DNA from 4 places in the Colwellia sp. BRX10-9 genome. Region 1 is predicted to be linked to each of the others. Evidence: predicted binding sites of a transcription regulator. Region 1 holds the regulator's gene; each other region holds the start of a gene.
The links. The regulator FNR, encoded in region 1, switches genes on or off when oxygen is low (the NO sensors DNR and NnrR bind a similar motif). The targets are predictions, from matches to a motif close to TTGATCTAGATCAA.

Region 1 (6,110 bases):
AACTCAACCGTTGCTATGGTCGGCGATGGTGTCAATGATACGCCAGTATTCGGCGCAGCCCATGTCTCGATTGCTATGGGGAGTGGCACCGATATAGCTAAAAGTGGTGCCGATGTTATCTTACTCAATAATCGTTTAAAGTCGATAACAACATTAAGACAAGTCGCCAATAAAACTCGTCGCATTATTTGGCAAAATTATTTTTGGGCATTCGGTTATAATGCTATTGTATTGCCCCTTGCCGTTTCAGGCTACATTACCCCCTATATGGCGGTTATAGGTATGTCTGCAAGTTCGATATTGGTTATCACTAACTCGTTACGTTTATTAAAAAAGTAAACGCAAACTTATAATAGAGCATAAAGACCATGAGCATTATTTATATTTTGATCCCCATAGCGATAATCCTAACCTCTATCGCCATTTATTTATTTTTTTGGGCAGTAAAAACTGAACAATTTGATGATTTAGAGAAACAAGGTATGAGTATCTTGTTTGATGAAGATGAAAACACTACCACCAAAAAGTCCACTGAAACCCATAGCGAAAATACAGCTAAGAATGATACGGGTAGTAAATAACAGCCATGTTGAGTATAGATTATTTATCGGCATTCATCATCGGCTTGTTAGGTTCGGGACATTGTATCGGTATGTGCGGTGGTATAACAACGATGTTAACATCTGCTATATCACCGCAACAAAAAGGCAGCGATAAATTTAAGCTGGTCGGTGCATATAATGTTGGCCGAATTTTTTCTTATAGCTTAATTGGGGCAATCGTTGGATTTAGTAGTTCTATTGCAATAAAGAATATTGGCGTTCCATTAGGTTTTTTACGGTTATTTGCAGCGGTATTTTTAATTTTATTAGGCTTGTATTTAGGCCAATGGTTAATGTGGCTATCAAAAGTTGAAAAAATGGGTAAGTTCCTTTGGCGCTATCTATCCCCGTTAAGTAAAAGGTTTATTCCCATTAATAATGCTAAACAAGCGCTAGCATTAGGAGCAGTCTGGGGATGGTTACCTTGTGGTTTAGTCTACTCAACATTAACTTGGTCCTTAGCCAGTGGAAGTGCCCTCAGTGGCGCCCTAATTATGACCAGTTTTGGTTTAGGTACTTTACCAGCCTTGTTAAGTCTTTCACTTGGCTCTTTTGGTATAAAGTCGTTGGTAACAAACACGAAATTCAAGAAAATAATGGCGCTAATGATAATTTCATACGGAATATACAGTTTAATGTTTGCATATCAGCAATTGTTTTAATATGATCGATAAATTAGGGATAACTCATTTAGGTTAATATGTATAAAAAGCCATGTTCTACATCTCAACATATTCATTGTCAAAACTGTAGTATCAGCGAGCTGTGTTTACCTTTCTCTTTAAATGATAAAGAACTCGATACACTAGACAGCATTATTGACCGTAAACGCCCTATTCATAAAGGCGAACAAATTTTCCAAGATGGCGACAAAATGCAAGCTTTATACGCTATTCGCTCTGGAACATTCAAAACATTTACGGTAAATGAACAAGGTGAAGAACAAATTACCGGTTTTCATTTAGCGGGTGATTTATTAGGTTTTGATGCTATTGCTGAGTCAGAGCATCCTAGTTTTGCAAAAGCCTTAGAAACATCTATGGTCTGTGAGATACCTTACAATACTTTAGATTCATTATCGAATACGATGCCTAAGTTGAAAAAACAAATTCTTCGCATGATGAGTTCCGAAATCCGCTCAGATCAAGAAATGTTAACGCTACTTAACCGCAAAAATGCTGAACAACGCTTAGCAACTTTTATTTCAACCTTAGCCAGTCGCTATCATGCACGGGGTATGTCACTAACAGATTTTCGCCTAACGATGACGCGAAGTGACATTGGTAATTATATTGGTTTAACGGTTGAAACCATCAGTAGATTATTAAATCGTTTTCAAAAAAATGAATTAATCACAGTTGATGGAAAACTCATCACAATACTTAATATGGATAAACTTAACGAGTGTGCTTCACTGTAGTTTATCGCTTTTTTAAATAATTATAGATAAATGCTTAACATTAAAGATGTTAAGCATTTTTTTTATTGAAATATTATGATTTAAAGCAAATAATATCTATTAATTATGGTCTATTATTAATATTATTTAATAACTAGGGAGTAAATATTATGGATAAGTATAAAAAAATATTAGCCGTTATTGATCCAACCACTGAAAATCAAAAAGCGTTGAAACGTGCGATTGAATTAGCACGACATAGTGGCGGACAGATCACTGCATTTTTAACCATTTATGATTTATCTTATGAAATGACCACCATGCTTTCTGGCGATGAGCGAGAAGCAATGCGTCAATCGGTTATTAATGATCGTAAACTATGGTTAGAAGAAAAGATTTCAGAAACTGATCACCAAGACATAACCATAGATACCTGTATTATTTGGCATAATCGCCCATTTGAAAAGATCATAAAAAAAGTACTGGCTGAAAACTTCGATATTGTCATCAAAGGCACCCATCAACATGACAAGCTAAAGTCGGTTATTTTTACGCCAACAGATTGGCATATCTTAAGGAAATGTCCCTGCCCAGTATTACTGGTTAAAGACCATAGCTGGCCAAGCAATGGTAATTTACTTACCGCACTCAATATCGGTAGCGATGATGATGAGCACAAAGCGCTTAATAATAAGTTAACCCAAGAATCAATAGTGTTTTCTTCACTGATTAAAGCCAATGTCCATTTAGTGAATTCTTATCCAGGTACGCCAGTAAATATTGCCATTGAAATTCCAGAGTTTAACGCCTCTGAATATAACGACACTATGTTTAATCATCACAAAAGTGCGATGAAAGACCATGCTAATAGCTTTAATATTCCGCTTAAAAATACCCATGTTAAAGAAGGTTTACCTGAAGATGTTATTCAAAGTATTTCTAAGCACGTTGATGCTGAATTAGTTGTGTTAGGTACTATTGGTCGAACGGGGATTTCAGCGGCACTTATTGGTAATACTGCAGAGCATGTCATTGACCGCCTTAACTGTGATGTCTTAGCGATAAAACCTGATGGTTACCTCTCGCCATTAGCTTAATATTGAAATATGTAAATATCCATTAAAAAGCCGAGGATTTCCTTGGCTTTTTGCTATACTACGCGCGGTAAAATTCATACTTTTTATTTCAAATATCTCTAGGAAACACTATGAGCGCTCAATCAGCGACACCAATAACATCTTTAACACCCAGCCAAAAAATACAGCTGAGTAAACTTGAGAAGCGCTTAAGACGACATGTTGGCCAAGCTATCGCGCAATATAATATGATAGAAGATGGCGATAAAATAATGGTGTGCTTATCGGGTGGCAAGGACAGTTACGCCCTTCTGGCTATTTTAATGTTGTTAAAAGAATCAGCGCCCATTCATTTTGATATTGTTGCCGTTAATCTTGATCAAAAACAACCCGGTTTTCCTGAGCATATCCTTCCCGAATACTTAGAAGCTTTAGGTGTTGAATATAAAATTGCGCAAGAAGATACCTACTCCATTGTTAAAGATAAAATACCTGAGGGGAAGACCACCTGCAGTTTATGCTCTCGTTTACGCAGAGCTATTTTATATAAGGTCGCTGCAGAAATAGGCGCAACTAAAATTGCACTAGGCCATCATCGTGATGACATGGTTGAAACACTGATGCTAAATATGTTTTATGGCGGTAAATTAAAATCAATGCCAGCAAAATTGGTCTCTGATAATGGTGAGCATGTCGTCATTAGACCGTTAGCTTTTTGTAAAGAAGCAGAACTCATCCAATATGCACAACTAAAAGCGTTCCCAATTATTCCTTGTAATTTATGTGGCTCTCAACCTAATTTACAACGTCAAAACATTAAGAAAATGTTACAGGACTGGAATGTTAATCATCCAGGACGAATTGAATCTATGTTTACTGCCATTCGCAATGTGGTTCCATCACATTTGTGTGACAGTGAACTTTTTGATTTTAAAGGGATTAACGCTGATTCAGGCATTATCAATGGTGGCGATATCGCTTTTGATGATGAACCTATTATTGCCGCTCAATTAACAAACAACGTCAATATTGAAGACAATTCAAAAGCCAAACTTTCATTAAGTAACAGTTTGAATATTATAGAAATAAAGTAGAATCTACCTTAATTAATACCAAGTATCTAAGCGCGATAACAACACCTGTTAAAAGAATGAATGTTATCGCTCGCCATCATTATCTGACGCGTAATAAAATAAGCCGAGCCTAAATAACCTTAGGTTTTGGCTTCGACAATATTTTATCAAAATACACTTTATTATGGCGGATCATTTCTGTTATTTCTAAGACATAATCAGTGCCTCTAATAGAATAACGCAGTAATCCTGTTGCTAAGATTTGTGGCGATAGTGGTTGTTCTTGAGCGCGTAACTGCCCTCTAATTGAACGAAAAACACCATAAGCATGATTAGTATTAATATTGTGTAAATAACGCTGTACCGCATGCTCTAAACTATTAAATGCCGCTACTTCATGTTTAGCACCGTCATCTCTTCCTCTTGGCACCATGCCACAACCCTTTTTATAGCACCACATACCAAAAAAGTTTAAACCAACTCGAGCAAAACGAGAAGTGCCCCAAGCTGATTCATTGGCTGCCTGCACTAATACTAGTTCAACAGGCACAATATCAATACGCAAAAATAATTCATTAAGTTGCTGTAGCGGCGAGTGTTTTTGATTAACTTTATATTTCTTAATTAATCGCTCAAGCAAAGCTTGTTGATCTGCTAAAAGATTTTCCTCGAGGAAAAGTGTTTCTATCATCAAGGAGACTTCTGCCCTTAACATAAGAATATTGCTATTCTCTTGCGCTATTGCTGGATAAATATAACGGAAAAACTGACGTTTTTTCGTTTTAACATCGCTTATAGAAGCAAAGTTTGGGATCTTAACGTTATGAAGCGGTTGCTCAACCACTTTTACTTTCGCCTTGACCACAGGAACGATAACAACGTTTGTTACTTCCGGCGTGGGAAGTTCAAAAGTTGGCGCTAAAAAAGTGAAGGGCGCAATAAGCGCAAGAAAAAATACACTTATTAACACAGTTCTCATCAAATATTGAATGATCATAGTAGCCTTTTTGTTAACAATAAGGTTTTGCACAGAGCTTTACGCTGAAAATGTATCACTCGTTTGCTGAGCGGGTACATCCGTGGCTTGTAACTGCATGCCAAAAATTTCTCGGTATAAAATGCCTTTAACATTATAAAATAGCGGTGCTATAAATGTTAATGCGACTAAGAAAAGCATAACACCAATCACTGAAAATTGTGTTTTAGCAAGAATGGCTAAGGGGATTAAAGATAAAAATAAAGTTAAAAAGAGTAAGCTATAAATAGCGAGTAACTTAAACCACTGAAAACGTGTAGCTTGTAAACTCAAGGTTATAGCTTTTATCGGTGATAATTTTTTATCTACTACAAGCGGCAGTACTAATGACAAGGCGACCGCTAAATAAATACCTGGAAAAACAAATAAACTCATACCTAAAGTTATTAATACTGACGTTAACAGCGCACAAACAGCAACCCAACTGCCTCGTTTTAAGAAAGCAAAAATTAATTTACTATTGGTTTTTAAGCCAACGGCATGAAAAACGCCCATCATCTCGACACCAACTAAAAAAGGATAGATAACCATAGTGACAACAATATTTAATAATGTTGTTGATTGTGGGTCTTTAATCACTTGTTCAATACCACCCATGGTATTACTGATCAAAAATGAAACAACAATCCCCAAAATAAGCGTAAAAAGTAATCCTAAATTAATAGCGATTCGCGAGCGAAGTGTTAATTGCCACGCCTCTTTTAATACCGAAGAAACGTCAATAGTATATTCACCCTGCAAAGACTTTTCTATGCTACCACCAATTTGTACTACTTTTTTTTCATCCACGAAAATGACTACCTTTGTGTAAATTTTTCAACATTATAGCAAGTTGATTTGATATTGGAAAATAGCATAAATTTTCACCTGAATTATTGGTGTAATTTAGCAATACGTTTTAATATATTTTGAAAGTAATGAGCA
Region 2 (6,110 bases), on a different contig from region 1:
TCATAGTACATGGTTAAGATTAGATAATGCCAAAAAAGCCGCGCACCGCAGTGATGTTTCTTATCAAGCAGCAAAACAAGAATTGATTGTTAGAGTAACGACCGCTTATTTTGATGTTTTAAGTGCTAAAGACGATTTAGATTTTGCTAAAGCTGAGAAAGCGGCTATTGAGCGTCAATTAGAACAGACAAAACAACGTTACTCTGTTGGTCTAAAAGCAGTAACAGACGTGCATGAAGCACAGTCGCAATACGATAATGCCGTTACTTCTGAAATTCGCGCTGAAAACAGTGTTTACACTGCAGAAGAAGCGTTAAGGGTAATTACCAATGTGTATCCAAGAGACTTAAGTGTTTTAAACACTGAACGTTTCAGTACCTCACGCCCTATACCTGACAGTGCAAATGAATGGCAACAAACAGCAGAAGCAAAAAATTTAGATTTAATTAGCCAAAAAATAGCGGTTGATGTTGCTAAAGAAAATATTAATATCGCAAGATCTGGTCATTATCCAACATTAAGTTTATCGGGCAGTTATGGTGCTAGAGATCAAGATAACGAAGTAAACAATGCCACTTTTGAAAACCCTGCTTTAGATAGTCAGTCTATCGGCATAACGTTAAACGTACCTATTTATTCTGGTGGCGCTACGTCAAGTGCTGTTCGCGAAGCACAGAGCAACTATGTTGCTGCCAGCCAAGATTTAGAGTTAACTTATCGTAATGTTGTTCGTAATACACGTAATGCTTACAACACCGTTATTGCTGCTGTTTCGGCAATCAAAGCCCTTGAGCAATCTGTTGTTAGTGCTGATAGTGCATTAAAAGCAACGGAAGCTGGTTTTGAAGTAGGAACTCGTACTATTGTTGATGTGTTAGATAGCACGCGTAATTTATATAACGCAAAACGTAACTTATCATCAACGCGCTATAATTATGTACAATCAATTTTATCGTTAAAACGTGCGGCAGGTACAATCAGTGAGCAAGACTTAATCAACATCAATCAAGGGTTAAGTGCCGCTAAGTAAGCTTATTAAACTTCCTTTGTGAAGTATTAATTGTAGGTTTAAAAGTTATAGATATAAAAAACCCTGATATTTCAGGGTTTTTTATTGTCTACAACTTTATTGTTATTAACTAAACATAGTTTTTACATCAGTAACCATCTGTTGAAATTTTTCACTTTTCATAAAGTCCACGTCAGGTAAAATACCTTTATTCACATAGCTTTTTAATAACACTTCACAGGTTGATACATTCTTGAAAATACCGTTGTGAATAGCACCTGCACGAATGAAGTCCAAATAATGGGTTTCAGAAGGTAATACCGTTAAATCACTCCAACTGGTTACTAAGGTGACAAATTCATCTGAGAATCCCCACGCTTTAGTCACTTCTCCACCAATATCCGCAGCTAACTTAGCAATAGCTTGCTGTAAAAAAGTCGGGTTAGCGAAAACATCAGGATGATTTTCAGCTTCAGTTAAAATGGGTAAAACACCTATATTATGAACCAGTGCCGCCAATGTTAAGGTGTCTAACGTTAATGATGTGTGTTTATGGTCTTGGATATAAAAAGTCATTAAACTGATGGCAACTGCGGCTACATCGACGGTTTTTTTCCATGACTTTTTCAAATACATTGAAACTATTTCATTTTTTGAAACAAATACTTGCTCTAACGCCATCGCTGTTGCGATACTTTTGATTTGGCGCAAACCAATGCGAGTTACAGCCTGGTTGACTGTTTCAACTTTAACAGAACGTCCTAAAATAACGCTATTCGCTACTTTCAACATACCCAAAGATAAAGCAGGGTCATGACCGATAATATCACTCATTTGTTTTAAGTTAATGTTTGGATCATCCGCCGCTTGGCGCACTTTCAGTGCTACTTCTGGCAAGGTTGGAAGTACAAGCGCATCTTGTTTAATTTTTTCTACTAAAATTGTATAAAGGGCATTTTCAGTTCCCATAGTCTCACCTTAATTATTATTATCATTTGTCAATTATCAATTGTATTACATTAAAAAGTAGCACAGTTTTTTGCTTATATTATTATTTTAGGTCAAATATTAGTAAATTTTTCAATACTGTATCTTTATTAGACAAATGCTCAAATATTTAAAATTCTAGTTTTTAATCACTTAATATGATTTTCATCAAAGAACCGCCTGATAAGCTGTTTACCTATGACAAACGATGTTTTTATAATACAGCTAATATAAATCATCTATGTTGTTCATTATGCTAAAACCTGAATTATTATCGCCTGCTGGAACCTTAAAAAATATGCGTTATGCTTTTGCTTACGGAGCTGATGCTGTGTACGCAGGGCAACCCCGTTACTCTTTACGGGTGAGAAATAATGAATTCAATTTAGAGAATCTTAAAATTGGTATTAATGAAGCTCATTCCCTAGGTAAAAAGTTTTACTTAGTCAATAATATTGCTGCACATAACAGTAAATTAACAACGTTTATTAAAGATATTACGCCCGTTATAGCAATGCAGCCCGATGCCCTGATCATGTCTGATCCCGGCCTTATCATGATGGTACGGGAAAAATTCCCTGATATGCCAATTCATCTATCTGTGCAAGCTAATGCGGTTAATTGGGCAACCGTAAAGTTTTGGTATCAACAAGGTGTTGAGCGCGTTATTTTATCACGTGAATTATCGCTTGATGAAATTGAAGAGATTCGTTTTCGATGCCCTGAAATGGAATTAGAAGTTTTTGTTCATGGTGCTTTATGCATGGCATATTCTGGTCGTTGCTTGTTGTCTGGTTACATTAATAAACGCGACCCAAATCAAGGAACATGTACAAATGCTTGTCGTTGGAAATATGATAGCCACCAAGCAAAAGAAAACGAAACCGGTGATATAATAGCGGTACAGCCAGACACTAAAGTAAAACCAGAACTATTTATCCCTGATTCAGCTAAAATCATTATTCCAGAGCAACAACCAATTGAGGATATTATTTTATTGCAAGAGCAAGGTCGACCCGGTGAATATATGCCAGCATTTGAAGATGAGCACGGTACTTATATAATGAATTCAAAGGATTTACGTGCCGTTGAACATGTAGAACGTTTAATAAAAATAGGCGTGCATTCATTAAAAATTGAAGGTCGAACTAAATCATTTTATTACTGTGCTCGAACAGCACAAATTTATGGCCAAGCTATTTCTGATGCTTTAAGTAATAAACCTTTTAATCAAAATTTAAATACCGATTTAGAACATCTTGCTCACCGAGGTTATACCCAAGGTTTCTTAAAACGTCACCGCCATAGTGACACACAAAATTCTGATTACGGTTATTCAAAAAGTGATACTCAGCAATTTGTTGGTGAAATATTAGGCCGCAACGAAATAACAGGTTTAGTAGAAATAGAAGTAAAAAATAAATTTCTAGTCGGTGACCGTTTAGAGTTAATGACACCGCTAGGTAATACATCTTTTGTTTTATCTCATATGGAGAACGCCAAAGGTGAAGTTATTATTGACGCAAAAGGGTCCGGTCATAAAGTATCAATTTCGTTAGTAACTGAGCACGATTTAACTTTTGGTATTATTATGCGCTACCTTAATGAAGGTGGCACAACACGCCAACCGTTTACACAAAATCAAGTAGCGTAATAGGGCCATGGCACTGATTATAGAAGATGCATGTATTAACTGTGATATGTGTGATCTAGAATGTCCTAATGAGGCCATTGCATTGGGTAGCATGATTTATGAAATTGACGTGGATAAATGTACTGAATGTGTTGGCCATTATGACAAGCCAACTTGTATTAGCGTTTGTCCTATTGATTGTATCAAAAAAGATCCAAAGCATAATGAAAATGAGCAAACGTTATTAGCTAAATTTATCGCTATGCATGGTTAACAGCACCTACTACGACTGAAACAATAACGTGCAATTGCTCAGTCGATTAAGTTTGTATTTAGACAGATATAGCGGCTTTTATATGAGCGTGGCATTGATAATTCACTAATTCAAAGTCTTCAAAAGTAAAATCAAAAATACTTTTTATCTCAGGATTAATTTTCATAGTTGGCAAAGGTAGCGGAGTGCGACTTAGTTGTTCATCAACTTGTTCCATATGGTTTGAGTATAAATGAGCATCTCCGAAAGTATGAACAAAATCACCTAGCTCTAAATCACAGACTTGGGCGATCATCATGGTAAATAGTGCATAACTTGCAATATTAAAGGGTACACCTAGAAAGATGTCGGCACTGCGTTGATATAATTGACACGACAGCTTGCCATTGAGTACATAGAATTGAAAAAGCGTATGGCACGGGGGTAATGCTTGCTTGCCCTGTGCAGCATTCTCTGCAGGGCTTATAGATGTATCAGGTAATAATGCAGGATTCCAAGCGGTAATAATATGACGTCGTGAATCTGGGTTATTTTTTAAATCATCAATCAATTGTGTAAGTTGATCAATTGTTTCGCCATTGGCTGATGGCCAATTACGCCACTGTACTCCATATACAGGCCCTAGTTCGCCCGACTCTGTTGCCCAAGCATCCCAAATTTTAACGCCATTCTCACTTAAGTAAGCAATATTAGACTCACCTTTAATAAACCATAATAATTCATGAATAATTGATTTTAGATGACATTTTTTAGTGGTGACCAGTGGAAAGCCTTTTGCTAAGTCAAAACGCATTTGATAACCAAAAATACTTTTGGTGCCTGTACCTGTGCGGTCTGATTTTTGTACGCCGTTATCACGAACATGTCGCATGAGATCTAAATATTCTTTCACTGTCTTTCCTTCTCTAAAAAATTTTAATTTTAAACAAACGCTATTGTACTAACTTAATATCATTTTAACTGCTACTAGCATCAAAAATATCGCAAATGCTTTCTTGATAGTACCGACCGGTAACTTACTCGCCGCTTTAACACCTATTGGAGCAAAAAGAGAAGACGTAATAATGATACCAAGCAAGGCAGGTAAATAAACATAGCCTAAGCTATATTTGGGTAAGTTCTCTTCTCCCCAACCAGCAATCACATAGCCGCTAACACCGAATATGGCCACAACCATACCACTGACCGTGGCAACACCAATACATTGGCGTAAAGGAACTTTAAAGTAACTTAATATCGGGACTAGAATAGCACCACCAGCAATGCCCATTAGACTTGCTAAAATACCAGTAAAAAAGCCAATACCTTTAACAATGATATTTTTGGGTAGTTTTTCATCATCGTTGTGATTAATTAATTTATTTTTCTTCGCTCGGTTTATAGCAATAAACATATAAGACGAAAGTAAAAAAACAGCAATAGCAAAAGTATTTTTTAGTGCAACAACAGAAAGCATATCAGCAATAAATCCGCCAAGTAACGATCCTAATGCAATCGCCATCATGAGTTGCTTAGCAAGTGGCCAAGGTATATTGCTATTACGGTGATGAGCTAATGCCGCGGAAAGTGAAGTAACAACAATAGTGGCTAACGAGGTCGCAAGCGCCATTGGCATAACTAAGTTCGGTTCAATCCCTAGCTGCGGTAATAAATACACCAAAGCGGGTACAATTATCAACCCGCCACCTATGCCTAAAAGACCAGCAGAGAAACCGACCACTGAGCCGAGTAACACGCAAATTAAAAATATACTTAATAACATTGTTTACTGCTTTTTAAGTTAAATTAACCGGATACATTACCTACCGGCACGTACGAAACTACTTAAACCGAATTGTTCAAGTTGTTCATTTAAATAACTGTGTACTTGTTTGGATGTTGAAAGGGTTAACACATGTGCCAACATCATTTTTACTTGATGAAAATCAACATGGCGGATCACCCATTTAATTTTTGCGATATTATGCGCGTTCATACTCAATTTGTCATATCCCATCGCTAATAATAATAAAGCGCCTGCTGGTTCACTGGCTAGCTCGCCACATAGGCTCAAGGGTACCAATGAGCGAGCTGATTGTTCTGCAATATGGTTAAGCGCTCTTAAAACAGCTGGATGATATGAATTATATAACGCTGATACGCGGGCATTATTTCGGTCAACTGCTAATAAATATTGAGTTAAATCATTACTGCCCACCGAAAAGAAA
Region 3 (6,110 bases), on a different contig from region 1:
ATAATAAAGAAATAAGCACTTTTTTACAAGTAAAAATAAGCGAAACATCAGTTATATATCTTAATTTCACTGACTTTGTCACTTTAAACACACAGCTAAATACGAAAGATTATTATTCAAAAAAAGCGCAGAAAAGAATAGTTTCTCTTTCGCTATCCGATAAATTATTTTAATGCTTATATAGTTGAGTGTAATTGCTAACCATCGAAAAAGTGCTCAGTAAACAGCTCAATAATACGACTATTTTCCCGCATATTATTTTTATTACTGATACTTTAAAGTTTACCATTTTATTGGAACTCGCACTGTATTATTTATTATCGCCTAAGGTCGCTTTTATAATAAACAGCCCACGAAGTTACCTTACTGCGGATGCTCATTTTTCTAAATGACAGATATAAAAAAACCGACATAAAGTCGGTTTTTTGAAAACGTATAAGGTAAATATTAACGTTTTGAAAATTGTGGCTTTTTACGAGCCTTGTGTAAACCAACTTTCTTACGTTCAACTTTACGAGCATCACGAGTTACGAAACCAGCTACACGTAGAGAACCACGTAAAGTTTCATCGAACTCCATTAATGCACGAGTAATACCGTGACGAATTGCGCCAGCTTGACCAGAAATACCACCACCAACAACAGTGATGTTAAAGTCAAACTTTTCTAACATTTCAACTAATTCTAATGGTTGACGAACAACCATACGAGCCGTTTCACGACCAAAGTATACAGAAATGTCACGCTTGTTAATTGTAATTGCACCGTTACCAGCTTTCATGAACACACGAGCAGTTGAGCTCTTGCGACGACCAGTACCGTAATATTGATTATCAGCCATTGCTTAAAGCTCCAAAAGTTGTGGTTGTTGTGCAGTATGCTTATGTTCAGTGCCCGCGTAAACTTTAAGCTTACGGAACATTTCACGACCTAAAGGACCTTTAGGTAACATACCTTTAACTGCGAATTCTAAAACACGCTCTGGAGCTTTTTCAATTAGTTTTTCAAAACTAATTTGCTTAAGACCGCCTGGGAATTCTGTATGCGAGTAGTAAATTTTACCTTTCGCTTTATTACCAGTTACTTTCACTTTCTCAGCGTTAATAACAACGATGTAATCGCCAGTATCTACGTGAGGAGTATATTCTGCTTTATGCTTGCCGCGTAAACGGGTTGCAATTTCAGTAGCGATACGTCCTAAAGTCTTATCTTCGGCGTCCACTAAGAACCATTCGCGTTGTACGCTTTCTGGTTTTGCTACAAAAGTTTTCATTAAAAAACCCAATATTTATTATGTTACTTTAAATGATGAATGCTAAGAATTAGCATCACCGGTTAAAAAGACCACGCTCTACCCCTTCGAGTATCGAGTCCATCGCCACTACTTTTCACAAAAGTCAAAAACAGTAGGCATTTGTAACGCAGGGAGCGCGGATTATACAGAAGTTATCTACTAAGATCACCTATAAATCACAATCAATTGCACTTTTTTTAAACTTTTATCACGAATACAATCGCTAGCTAGTAACTAACCACATTTTGAATCGCCGCAATTTAAGCAAGTAGGGCAATTGTCTAATGAGATTACCGACTTTTGATAACATTTTACACATTGGCTTGCTGTGGTTGGAAAAGCTAATAGCTCACTTCCCTCTTTAGCTTTTATTGTTTGGCGCTTTTCCTCAATGTAGGCTTGTTGGTGGTTATCTCTTTCACTTTTTGGCAACATATCTAATGCCTTTAAATGTGTTTCAATAACATGGCCAATATCAGCGACCACCGATGGCATAAATATACCTGTGCCTCTTTGGTAATAGCCACCTTTGGGGTCAAATACTGCTTTTAGCTCTTCGACTAAAAAGGTGCAGTCACCTCCCTTGCGAAATACCGCTGAAATAACCCGTGTTAGCGCCACTACCCAAGAATAAAACTCCATATTTTTTGAATTGACAAAAATTTCGAAAGGACGGCGAGTTTCTTGGTCACTTTCTTGATTGAGCAAAATATCATTAATAGTAATATAAAGAGCATGGTCTGATACTGGCGGTTTTATTTTATAAGTAGAACCAATTAACATTTCAGGACGTTTTGTACTTTCGGTGAGTTTATCCGCGATGCCTTTTATTTTTTCTTTAACAGGCAGCTGATCAGCAACTAACACCTTAACCGCAGTGATCGCTTGATTAATTTCTCTCATTATTAGTTTCCTCGTTATTTTTTGCCAGGGCTTTTAGAGCTTACCGTAGTAACCTTCTTTTAAAGCGTCATGAAGATTTGCAGCCGTATGCGTTTCGCCGTCGTAAACCACCTCTTCATTACCTTTCGCTAAAATCTCAGTGCCATCGGCTAAGGTAAACTGATACGTTACATTAGCGAGTTCTTCGTCTTTTACTAATACGCCTTGATGGACTTCTGGGTTAAAACGAAAAGTCGTACAGCCTTTCAAGCCCTGGTCGTATGCATACAAATAGATATCTTTGAAGTTTTCATAATCGATATCAGTTGGAACATTAATTGTTTTTGAAATAGACGAGTCTATCCAGTATTGTGCCGCAGACTGAATATCAACATGTTCTTTAGGAGCGATGGCATCGGCAGATACAAAATAGTTAGGCAGCTTTTTATTGTCATCTTCGCTATATGCCAAAGCATCTTTATTGATAAAATGACGATATGCCAGCAGTTCATAACTTGAAACAGCGACGGATTCTTTTGATTTCTTACCTTGACGAATAATATTGCGGTGATATTCATGTGCAAAGCTTGGTTCAATACCATTAGATACATTATTACCTAGACTGAGCGCTAAAGTGCCTGTGGGTGCTATTGAAGAATGATGTGTAAAACGGGCGCCAACCTCAGCTAACGCTTCGACAAGTTCAGGATTTTCTTCAGCGATACGCTGCATATAACGACTGTATTTTGCGTGCAGAACTGAACCTTTTATTTTATCCGCCACTTTTATGCCGTCTTTTATCATTTCGGGGCGTTTTACTAGCATTTGCTGAGTTACCACGAACGTTTGTGCAAGTATCGGCGCAGGACCTTTTTCTTTTGCTAAATTTAACGCTTCTTGCCACCCCGTTATCGCTAAAACTTTTGATACTTTGTCAGTAAAAGCCAGGGCTTCAGGACTATTATAAGGTATTTTTAATAATGTCAGAGCTGAGCCTAATCCTAAGTACCCCATACCATGACGGCGCTTACTTTGAATTTCTTGCTGTTGTTCAGGCAGTGGTAAGCCATTAATTTCTACTACGTTGTCGAGCATGCGGGTAAAAACTTTAATAACTTCGCGGTATTTATCCCAATTAAATTTCGCACTAGAAGTGAAAGGTTGCTCAACAAATTTAACTAAATTTACTGAACCCAGCAGACAAGCACCGTTGGGCGGTAATATTTGTTCGCCGCAGGGATTACTTGCACGTAGTTTTTCACAAAACCAGTTGTTATTCATTTCGTTAGCATGGTCAATGAGTAAAAAACCTGGTTCAGCATAGTCAAATGTATTGCTCATTATCATATCCCACAGCCTAACAGCTGGTATCGTGCTATAAATTTTACAGGCGATTTTACCTTCATGATTCAATACATAATTATGTTTTTTAATATAAGCGTTATCAAAATAATTCTCTTTGAAGAGTATTTTATCCCGATCGGTGATAGCGATATCATCGGCAAGTAACTCTTGGTGAGAAATAGGAAAATTGAGTAACCAGTCTTGTTGATTTTTTACAGCAGCAATAAATTCATCACTGATCAGTAGTGATAAATTAAATTGCCGTAACCGACCATCCTCGCGCTTCGCTAAAATAAAACGTTTAACATCAGGGTGAGAGATATCAAAAACCCCCATTTGCGCACCACGCCGCCCGCCGGCAGAACTAATGGTAAAACACATTTTATCGAAGATATCCATGAACGACAGTGGACCTGAAGTTGTGGCACCGGCGCCAGCAACAAAGGCACCACTAGGTCTTAAAGTTGAGAATTCATAACCAATACCACACCCCGCCTTTAACGTTAGGCCTGCTTGGTGCACCGCAGTTAATATACCCGTCATTGAATCGTCGATAGTGCCTGAAACCGTGCAGTTTATTGTTGATGTGGCGGGCTTAAATTTTTTGGCACCTGCATTTGATATTATTCGTCCCGCAGGATAGGCGCCACATTCCATCGCCCAAACAAATTTCTCGTACCACTTTTTCTTATCTTTATTTTCTATATCCGCGAGCGCTAAGGCAACTCGATGAAATGTTTCTGAAATAGTATTCTCTTGCGGGTGGCCATGTTTGTCTTTTAAGCGGTATTTTTTATCCCAAATATCAACTGAAGCGGCTTGTAATTTAATACTTGTCGCTAAGCCTGGTGAAAAAGCGTTTGTCATCAGCATTCCTTTATCATTTTATTTTTGGTGTATATTACCTATAAAAATAAATGACAAAAGCCAAAGCACTACATATTGCGATCAAGATCAATAAATAACACAACATATAGCTAGTTAGCGTAATAACGCTAAAGTTGGCATAAAAAAATGCCGATCGTTAAATCGGCATTTTTATAATTATCTTTAAGTAAGTTTTACTATCTCACTAAGGTAAGTGCTTACTTGCTAAATAATCATGTGACTGCATTTCTTGTAAACGACTTAAACAACGTTTGAACTCAAATTCCAAACCGCCGTGGCTGTATAAATTTTCCATTTCGACTTCAGCAGAAATAATTAATTTTACATTACGTTCATAAAATTCATCAACCAAGGCAATAAATCGACGGGCCGCATCTTCACGATCGACACTCATTTGTTTAACATTTGCTAATAATACCGTGTGATACAAACGACTTATCTCCATATAGTCAGTTTGACTACGTGCGGATTCACACAACACCGAAAAGTCAAAGTGCACAATACCGTCTGACTCTTCAATCGCCGATAATGAGCGATTATTTATTTTAACGTCAACATCTTTCTTACCTGGTTTGACCGACAATTGAATAAAATATTGCGCCAGGTTTTCACTTGCCTCTGCATCAAGTGGAGCATGGTAAATCTCGGCTTGCTCTAGGGTTCGCAAACGGTAATCAATACCGCTATCGACATTTACCACATCACAATGTTTATTGATGAGTTTAATAGCTGGTAAAAAACGTTCGCGTTGCAAACCATTTCGGTACAGACCGTCAGGTATAATATTTGACGTTGCCACTAAAGTAACATTATGTGCAAATAATTCTTCAAACAAAGCGCCAAGGATCATTGCATCGGTAATGTCGGAAACAAAAAATTCATCAAAACAAATAATACAGGTTTCATCAGCAAAACGTTTGGCAATTATTTTCAATGGGTCAGCTTGCCCGGTTAATGTTTTTAATTCTTGATGAACACGGTGCATAAAGCGATGAAAGTGAACACGCATTTTATTTTCAAAAGGCAAACAATCATAAAATGTATCAACTAAATAAGTTTTCCCTCGACCAACGCCACCCCAAAAATAAAGTCCTTGTATGGTTTTGGTTTCAGATGAGGCAACAATGCGCTTCCAGCGATTAAGCACCTTCTTAAATCCTTCAACGGGTAAGGGTTTATTTTGAAGATCTTCATAGAGACGCTGTAAGTTTTTTACCGCATTTTCCTGCGCATCGTCATGTAAAAAATCATCACGAGTTAAATCTTCATTATACTTATCTAGAGGTGAAAGCTTGATCATTTATTGGCCACTTATATTTTGTTTCACAAAGTCTTTACAGGACTAATGAAATATTTTCTTGAAATTAACAAATTCGCAATCATATTCATTAGGTAAGCGCGAACAGAAGCGCTATTATACAAAATAAGTTCCTATATTTTTACTAATTTTATTGAATATAACGAGGGTTTGACACTATGGATATAGTTTTAGCAATTTTTCTTTTATTAGTTGGTGCGGCAATAGGTTTTGTTGCTAGTCGTTTTTTATCTGCATCAGTCCAAGACAACCAGAAACTTAGTGAACGCGTTAGTAATAGTGAAGCCGCTTTAGCGCAATATAAACTCGATGTTGCAGAACATTTAGATGATTCAACAATACTTTTGGACAAAATGAATAGCACTTGCCAAACAGCCATGTTGCA
Region 4 (6,110 bases), on a different contig from region 1:
TTAACTCGTAGGAATAAAGCGAAAAATTAAACAAAGAGTGCGAGTACAACGGCTGTTGCACTCGCATTATTAGTCAAATGACTAATTAAGTTTTGTGGTTCATACGATTATGAACGTTAAACTTACCAGTAGGCGTTGTTAAACCCTTGATACGATGTAACTCTTTAAGCGTTTTTGCATCGTAAATTACAATCTCACCCGTAGGGTTTCTAGCATCTTTACGATTCCAAACAGATACCCAAACTTCAGTACCGTCATCATTAAACTCCATATGCAGTGCCGCTTTACCTGGCTCTGTTGTTACACGGATAGTTTTAACGATTTGGTGAGTATCTTTATCAAATACTTGTACTGATTGTTGAACTTCTGGCTCAGGATGTTTCAACTGATCAGCCCAAACATATTGTGAAGTTTCATGGGTACGGATAAATGCACCAGCACCATCTGTTTCAACTTCATAGCAAAGTTTCCAAGCTTTATCAGGATGACCCATAGGATCATTGCCCCATACTGATACTAGGCCAACACCTAAGTGAGTTGTGCCACCAACAGGACCACATTCTTTATCAATCCAGTTAGCGCCAGGACCAGGATGCGGTAATGCATCAACTTCAATCATCGCTTCTAACTTACGTTCAATAGTATCAATCACAACCATTTTATTTGAAGCATTAGCCGCAATTTGGAAGTAACGACCAGAGGGATCAAAGAAACCATCATGCAAAAATTCTGCTGAAGCAATACTAGTAATGGTTAAGTTATCTAAGTCGGTATAATCAACTTGTAGCATTTGACCAGTTTCTTTAACTGCCACGATAAATGAAGACGTTAAAGGCGAAGTGTAAATAGCAGCTACACGTGCTTCATTGATGAATTCACCTTTAGTATTGTAACCACGAGTAGATACAACTTTAAGTGGGTTTAATGTTACTGCATCCATAATAACGAAATGCGCAGGCCAGTAACCTCCAGCAATTACGTATTTTCCATCGCCAGAAACTGCGATATCACGAGCGTCATAAGCCATTTTAGTTTCAGCAACTAACATTTTGTCAGGCGTTTGCCATAAATCAATTTTATTTACTTTACCGTCACGACCAATGGTGTACCAAAAACGTCCAATATCTTTTGCATGGTCAACTTTATGATGTTCTGTACCTTTAATGACATGTACTGCGTAACCCGTATCGAGGTGAGCAATAATTTTCTTAGTATCACCATCAATAATGGCGGCAGTACCTGCGTCACGTTCGATAACAACAAAGAAGTTTTTCCAATTTAAACCATGCATTGGTTTAGTTGGATAATCTTTCGGTGCTACATATTCTTTGGTGTAAGAGCGCATTTGCGCTAAAGACATTTCTGGAGGAATAGGTGGTTCCATCTGAATGAAGGTCGCTAAATTAGCTATTTCTTCTTTACTGAATAAATCGTCAAAGTTATTCATACCACCTTCAGTACCTAAAGAAATAATCTTCTCTAAACGTTGCTGGCCTTTTTTTAAAGTATTTTCAGGCTCTAAATTTTTGCCTGTTGCGCCTTTACGCAAAGTACCATGACAACCAGCACAGCGTTGAAAGTATTGTAATTTCGCTTTATCAAAGTCAGCCTCAGACAAAGTCGGCTCTGTTGCTGATACAGACAGACTAATACCAGTAACGGCCATTCCTATTGCTAAACCAAGTGCTGACAAGCCATATTTAATTATTTTCATCGTCATTCTCCAGATATTTTTACGAGCTTAATGTTTTGGATAATTCTTATTTTTTCAGTGTTCTACTCTAATTTTATTTTTATTAGAATTTCGGTTATTTCGCTTTAATAAAAGTCGAAACTGAAACACCAATAAACAAATTCGTCGTTGTTAACGTTCTGGTCTACGCGCTTTATTATTGAAAGCAACTTAAAATCAATTACAAGAAAAAGTGTTAGTCCAGTAAACAAATGTAACTATTCATTACTTCAGGAATAAATAACCTGATTCAGATCAAGTTTTAAAAGTTTTAGTCATCAATGAATTTGCAACTTGATCAAGGTCAATAAATCAGGCGTTTTTAGAAGACTTAAGCTATTTTCGTATTAGAATCACCACAGAAACCAACTACTTAACCACATTAATTTTAGGGGTATTATTTATGAATAACCGCACTAAGTCTTTACTATATGCCGCCACTATTGGTTTGATTATTGTTGCTATTTTTTTAGGCTTTTTATCAAGCATGGCCAATCCAGTTTCTTGGGTATTAATTGTTGTGCTAGCACTGGTACCTTTGATTTATAAGAAAACAAATCAAAGCAATCAGCTGGAGTGGCAAGAAGAATATAGCGTCGGCATTGAAAGTTTAGATAATGATCATAAAAAACTGATTAACTTACTTAATCAGTTCACTACTGCCTATGACTATGCGATGAGTGAAGATTTTGAACGTCAAGCATTGAGTAATTTAATTGCTTACACAAAATATCATTTTGAACGAGAAGAAAATTTACTTGTTGAGCATAATTTTATTGATGTTGAAGCCCATAAAAAACAACATAAGGTGATGATAGCTCAAGTTGAATCATTCGTTAGCTTGTATGATGAAAAAGGTCATGACGCACTATCTGAAGTCAGTAGTTTCTTAAAAGAATGGTTAATTAATCATATCAATGGCACCGACAAAGAATATACCCAGTGCTTAACAGCACATGGCGTAAAGTAAGAAGTATCCAAAAATATTACTCAAAAGAAATCTCTATTATTGTAGAAATTATTGCTAGTGATCGGCCGCTTTATTACGTTTGTTTGTTTATCACCTAAAGAATAGTGTTTCAGAGTAAAAGCAATAAAGGTTCAATTTAAGCCTTGTTGATTTTACACCAGGGTAAGGATTATTCTCACTCAATGTATTGACGAATAAAACTCAACACACATAACCTGAGTATTGCCTTATTTTAACACTGCTGCCTGACTCTCCTACTGCATCGATATAAACAGAAGTGTCGATAACATCGATGCAGAGAATGATAATGCAGGCACGCCACTGCACTATTTCGTACCTTGATGTAGCTATTCAGTTTTTTATCAGAATCAAAACTGATCGTTGACGAACAAAGATACACTCATCCCTTGAAAGATAGGCTGTCTAAAAATAGCCATCATGAACATAAAAGCCTATTCATAATAGGCTTTTTATTCATCTTAAGTTCTTGTGTTAATATTTTTCTAACTTAAGCTACCAAGCATACTTGATTTGTACTGAGCCATTAATGCCCGCCGCAGCTAAGGTATCTAATAGTGGATCATTCGCTTCAAATCCGTTTACGTCAGACCAATGAGCGTATTTTTTGTCCGTTATATTATATATTGCTGCAGCTAAAGTTATTTTATCGCTAAAACTGTAATTAACCACCAAGTCAAACGTTGTATAGCCAGACGTTGTAGCTAACTTATTGTCGGGATCATCAATATCTGATTTTCCATCAACTAAGCTGGCATTAAATGCAATAGATGCATTTTCATCAGCACTTAACCATTGCACACCAAGTAGAGCATGATTGGGTTGTATTTCATTTAATGGTTGCTCTGTATCTTTATTTTCACCATCGCTCCAAAATAAATTACCATAGGCAGTTATACTATTATTGCTATTAAAAACATTATCAAATTTACCTTTGTAGCTAAGTTCAACGCCATAGATTTCTGCATTATCAATATTTTGAGATTGAAATATTAATCGTTGCACTGCTGGATCAAACCCTAAGTTAACTTTTGTTTGAATAAAGTCTTTATAATCATTTAAAAAGCCAACCAAGTTAAATGTATGTTGTTCAATATCAACGCTATAACCTATTTCATAGCCATGAGTTTTTTCAGATTTTAAATCGGCGTTTGGAATGGCTCGCATTTTAAACATTGGAATGTCTAAACCAATATTAGCGTCTTCAAAAGGGGGAGCTCGAAAACCTTTAACGTATTGAAGATAGACTTTGCTGTTATTATTTATTTGATAAACAACACTCAATTTAGGTGAAAAACTATCTTCACTGATATAAACAATTTCAGTAGCAGGATTATCTTCTAAATACATAACATCAGGTTTAGGTGTTAATTTATAACGATCATAACGAATCGCCGGAATAATGGTGAAATTAGTACCCTCTATGGCAATTTCATCATTAATATAAATACCTAACTCTTTAACCTCTGAAATAGGAAAGTCTCTTACAGGAAATACCTCAGATAAAATGTTATTTGTTGACACACCTGTGGCTATATTAGTTTGTACACCGTTTCGCATTTCTTTAGTTTTACTCTTATTTAACTCTAAGCCATAACCAATATGCTGAGTGGTACCACGAGTATCAATATTAGTATAAAAATTAAACCTTAATCCTTGCACTTCTTGTTCATAAAAAAAGTCTCTGTCATAAAGGTACTCTTTACCCCTAGATACCCTGCTTTCATCAGTGAGTTGTTGTGTTTCAGTATTTTGATCATAAAGTCGAATATAACCACCTTCTAACCAATCATTTTCTAAAACAAAATCATAAGTTACTAAAAAATTTTCGCGAACAGTTTCATCATCACCTAGTAATAAATGAGTTGACTCAAAACGCCCTAACCCCAAAATTGCACGCATATCACTTTGGCTATCACGTGAAAAGTAATCATAACTAAAACTGATTTCTTGGTTGTCTGATATTTCATAATAGTACTTAGCAAGAAAAGACTGAGTTTCGTTATCTTGAATATCTTTAGCTAAATCTGTTGATGTGTTGTGATCAAACTCATGGCCTTTGCGCAAAGACCCTGAAAATAGCGCACTAGACTTACCATAAGCAAAAGCTGTATTTAAAGAAATAGCCTTACTGTCATCAATTGAGTAATAACCTGTTTTTAACCCCAAATAGACATCTTTGTCTGTTTGGCTGAGTAAATCAGATGGTTTTTTAGTCACATAAGAAATCACCCCACCTATCGCATCACTGCCATATATACTTGACGCAGGTCCTCGTAGAATTTCAACTTGTTTTATCAAATCAGGGTCGATCATGTTTCTGCCTGAGTTTGAATAGCTACCGACATTAAATTGTTCTGCAACCGGTACTCCATCTATTTCTGTTGCAATACGATTACCGGAAATGCCACGAATCGCAATATTTGAATCACCGAACCGACTGCCAGAATTAATAACATTGATACCCGCTTGATAACGAACAAGATCAGCGATATCGTGCACTAATTGTTTATCGATTGTCTCGCTATTAATGACTGAAACAGCACCGACAACGTCTTGAATTTTTCGTGGTGTTTTCCCAATAATAACGAGAACTTCAGTTTTTTCATCAATGCCTTGATGAATAACATCGTTGTTGTTTGCTATAGCAAAATGTGACGGTAATAAAATAGCTGTTAACGCTATATTAATTAATGACTTTTTATACATGTTAACTTCCTGTATGACCATAAAGTAGTAAAAGTGCTTTAATAATTCATCAGCAAAATTTTTGTATTTTATCCCAATGCAAATAAAATAATTCAACTGCCAAGTACATTATTTTGAAAATTCCAGCACTTCATATGAGTAATGTGGCGATTATAAATTAACGAAAAAGAAAAATGATGATCTTAAACAATACATACATACACAATGGTTGGCTGGAAAGGCTATTTGTTAAAAATTAGATCTACATCATGTTTTGAGATAAAGAAGGATGTTTATAGCTTATTTATTTAACATAAAATGCAATTCATCTCTTTGTTCTTTGAATGATGGTCATTACAGGAAAACGCTATCAAACGACAATATACTGGAGTTTTTTATTGATATAGCGATAAAAGGGATGTTATGACTTAGCATGTGACTGGGCGAAAGATTACCGCAAAACTGGCCGAGTGTTTTGCATAAAACGTCACAAATATTAAAAATCGTGCCGATGTAAAACTAGTATTAACGCACTTAATTTTGAGTAGGCACTTAGCTGAAGATTAAACATTAGGGTAACGCAAAAGACATTACTGAGCATAGACAGACTCAGTAATATCAACCTACTTGAACTTCCCTTTTCTTCGGCGCCATCTTTTCAATTGGCGTATATAAGCGTCTTAATAAGACTTAATGAGTATG

Region 2: yegQ (tRNA 5-hydroxyuridine modification protein YegQ) is a predicted target of FNR. The motif match lies at 2,155-2,168, and genes of this name have one in related genera.
Region 3: H4J69_RS02755 (adenosylcobalamin-dependent ribonucleoside-diphosphate reductase) is a predicted target of FNR. The motif match lies at 4,464-4,477, and genes of this name have one in related genera.
Region 4: H4J69_RS10520 (bacteriohemerythrin) is a predicted target of FNR. The motif match lies at 2,027-2,040, and genes of this name have one in related genera.

What each region holds. Positions count from the first base shown of each region.
Region 1 is NZ_JACGVV010000014.1:33,414-39,523, forward strand. Features, by position in the region: gene H4J69_RS10040 (heavy metal translocating P-type ATPase) at 1-339, shown strand, start outside; gene ccoS (cbb3-type cytochrome oxidase assembly protein CcoS) at 369-581, shown strand; gene H4J69_RS10050 (sulfite exporter TauE/SafE family protein) at 587-1,264, shown strand; gene fnr (fumarate/nitrate reduction transcriptional regulator Fnr) at 1,303-2,022, shown strand; gene uspE (universal stress protein UspE) at 2,172-3,098, shown strand; gene ttcA (tRNA 2-thiocytidine(32) synthetase TtcA) at 3,209-4,171, shown strand; gene H4J69_RS10070 (glucosaminidase domain-containing protein) at 4,281-5,147, opposite strand; gene H4J69_RS10075 (hypothetical protein) at 5,187-5,975, opposite strand; gene H4J69_RS10080 (DUF1415 domain-containing protein) at 6,059-6,110, opposite strand, start outside.
Region 2 is NZ_JACGVV010000029.1:23,236-29,345, forward strand. Features, by position in the region: gene tolC (outer membrane channel protein TolC) at 1-1,030, shown strand, start outside; gene H4J69_RS15180 (HDOD domain-containing protein) at 1,136-1,978, opposite strand; gene yegQ (tRNA 5-hydroxyuridine modification protein YegQ) at 2,250-3,650, shown strand; gene H4J69_RS15190 (YfhL family 4Fe-4S dicluster ferredoxin) at 3,658-3,903, shown strand; gene H4J69_RS15195 (thymidylate synthase) at 3,962-4,795, opposite strand; gene H4J69_RS15200 (sulfite exporter TauE/SafE family protein) at 4,844-5,665, opposite strand; gene ptsP (phosphoenolpyruvate--protein phosphotransferase) at 5,702-6,110, opposite strand, start outside.
Region 3 is NZ_JACGVV010000003.1:33,582-39,691, forward strand. Features, by position in the region: gene rpsI (30S ribosomal protein S9) at 448-840, opposite strand; gene rplM (50S ribosomal protein L13) at 844-1,272, opposite strand; gene H4J69_RS02750 (NrdJb) at 1,528-2,196, opposite strand; gene H4J69_RS02755 (adenosylcobalamin-dependent ribonucleoside-diphosphate reductase) at 2,230-4,386, opposite strand; gene zapE (cell division protein ZapE) at 4,592-5,707, opposite strand; gene H4J69_RS02765 (YhcB family protein) at 5,884-6,110, shown strand, end outside.
Region 4 is NZ_JACGVV010000015.1:40,804-46,913, reverse strand. Features, by position in the region: gene H4J69_RS10525 (cytochrome D1 domain-containing protein) at 86-1,714, opposite strand; gene H4J69_RS10520 (bacteriohemerythrin) at 2,136-2,702, shown strand; gene H4J69_RS10515 (TonB-dependent hemoglobin/transferrin/lactoferrin family receptor) at 3,216-5,429, opposite strand.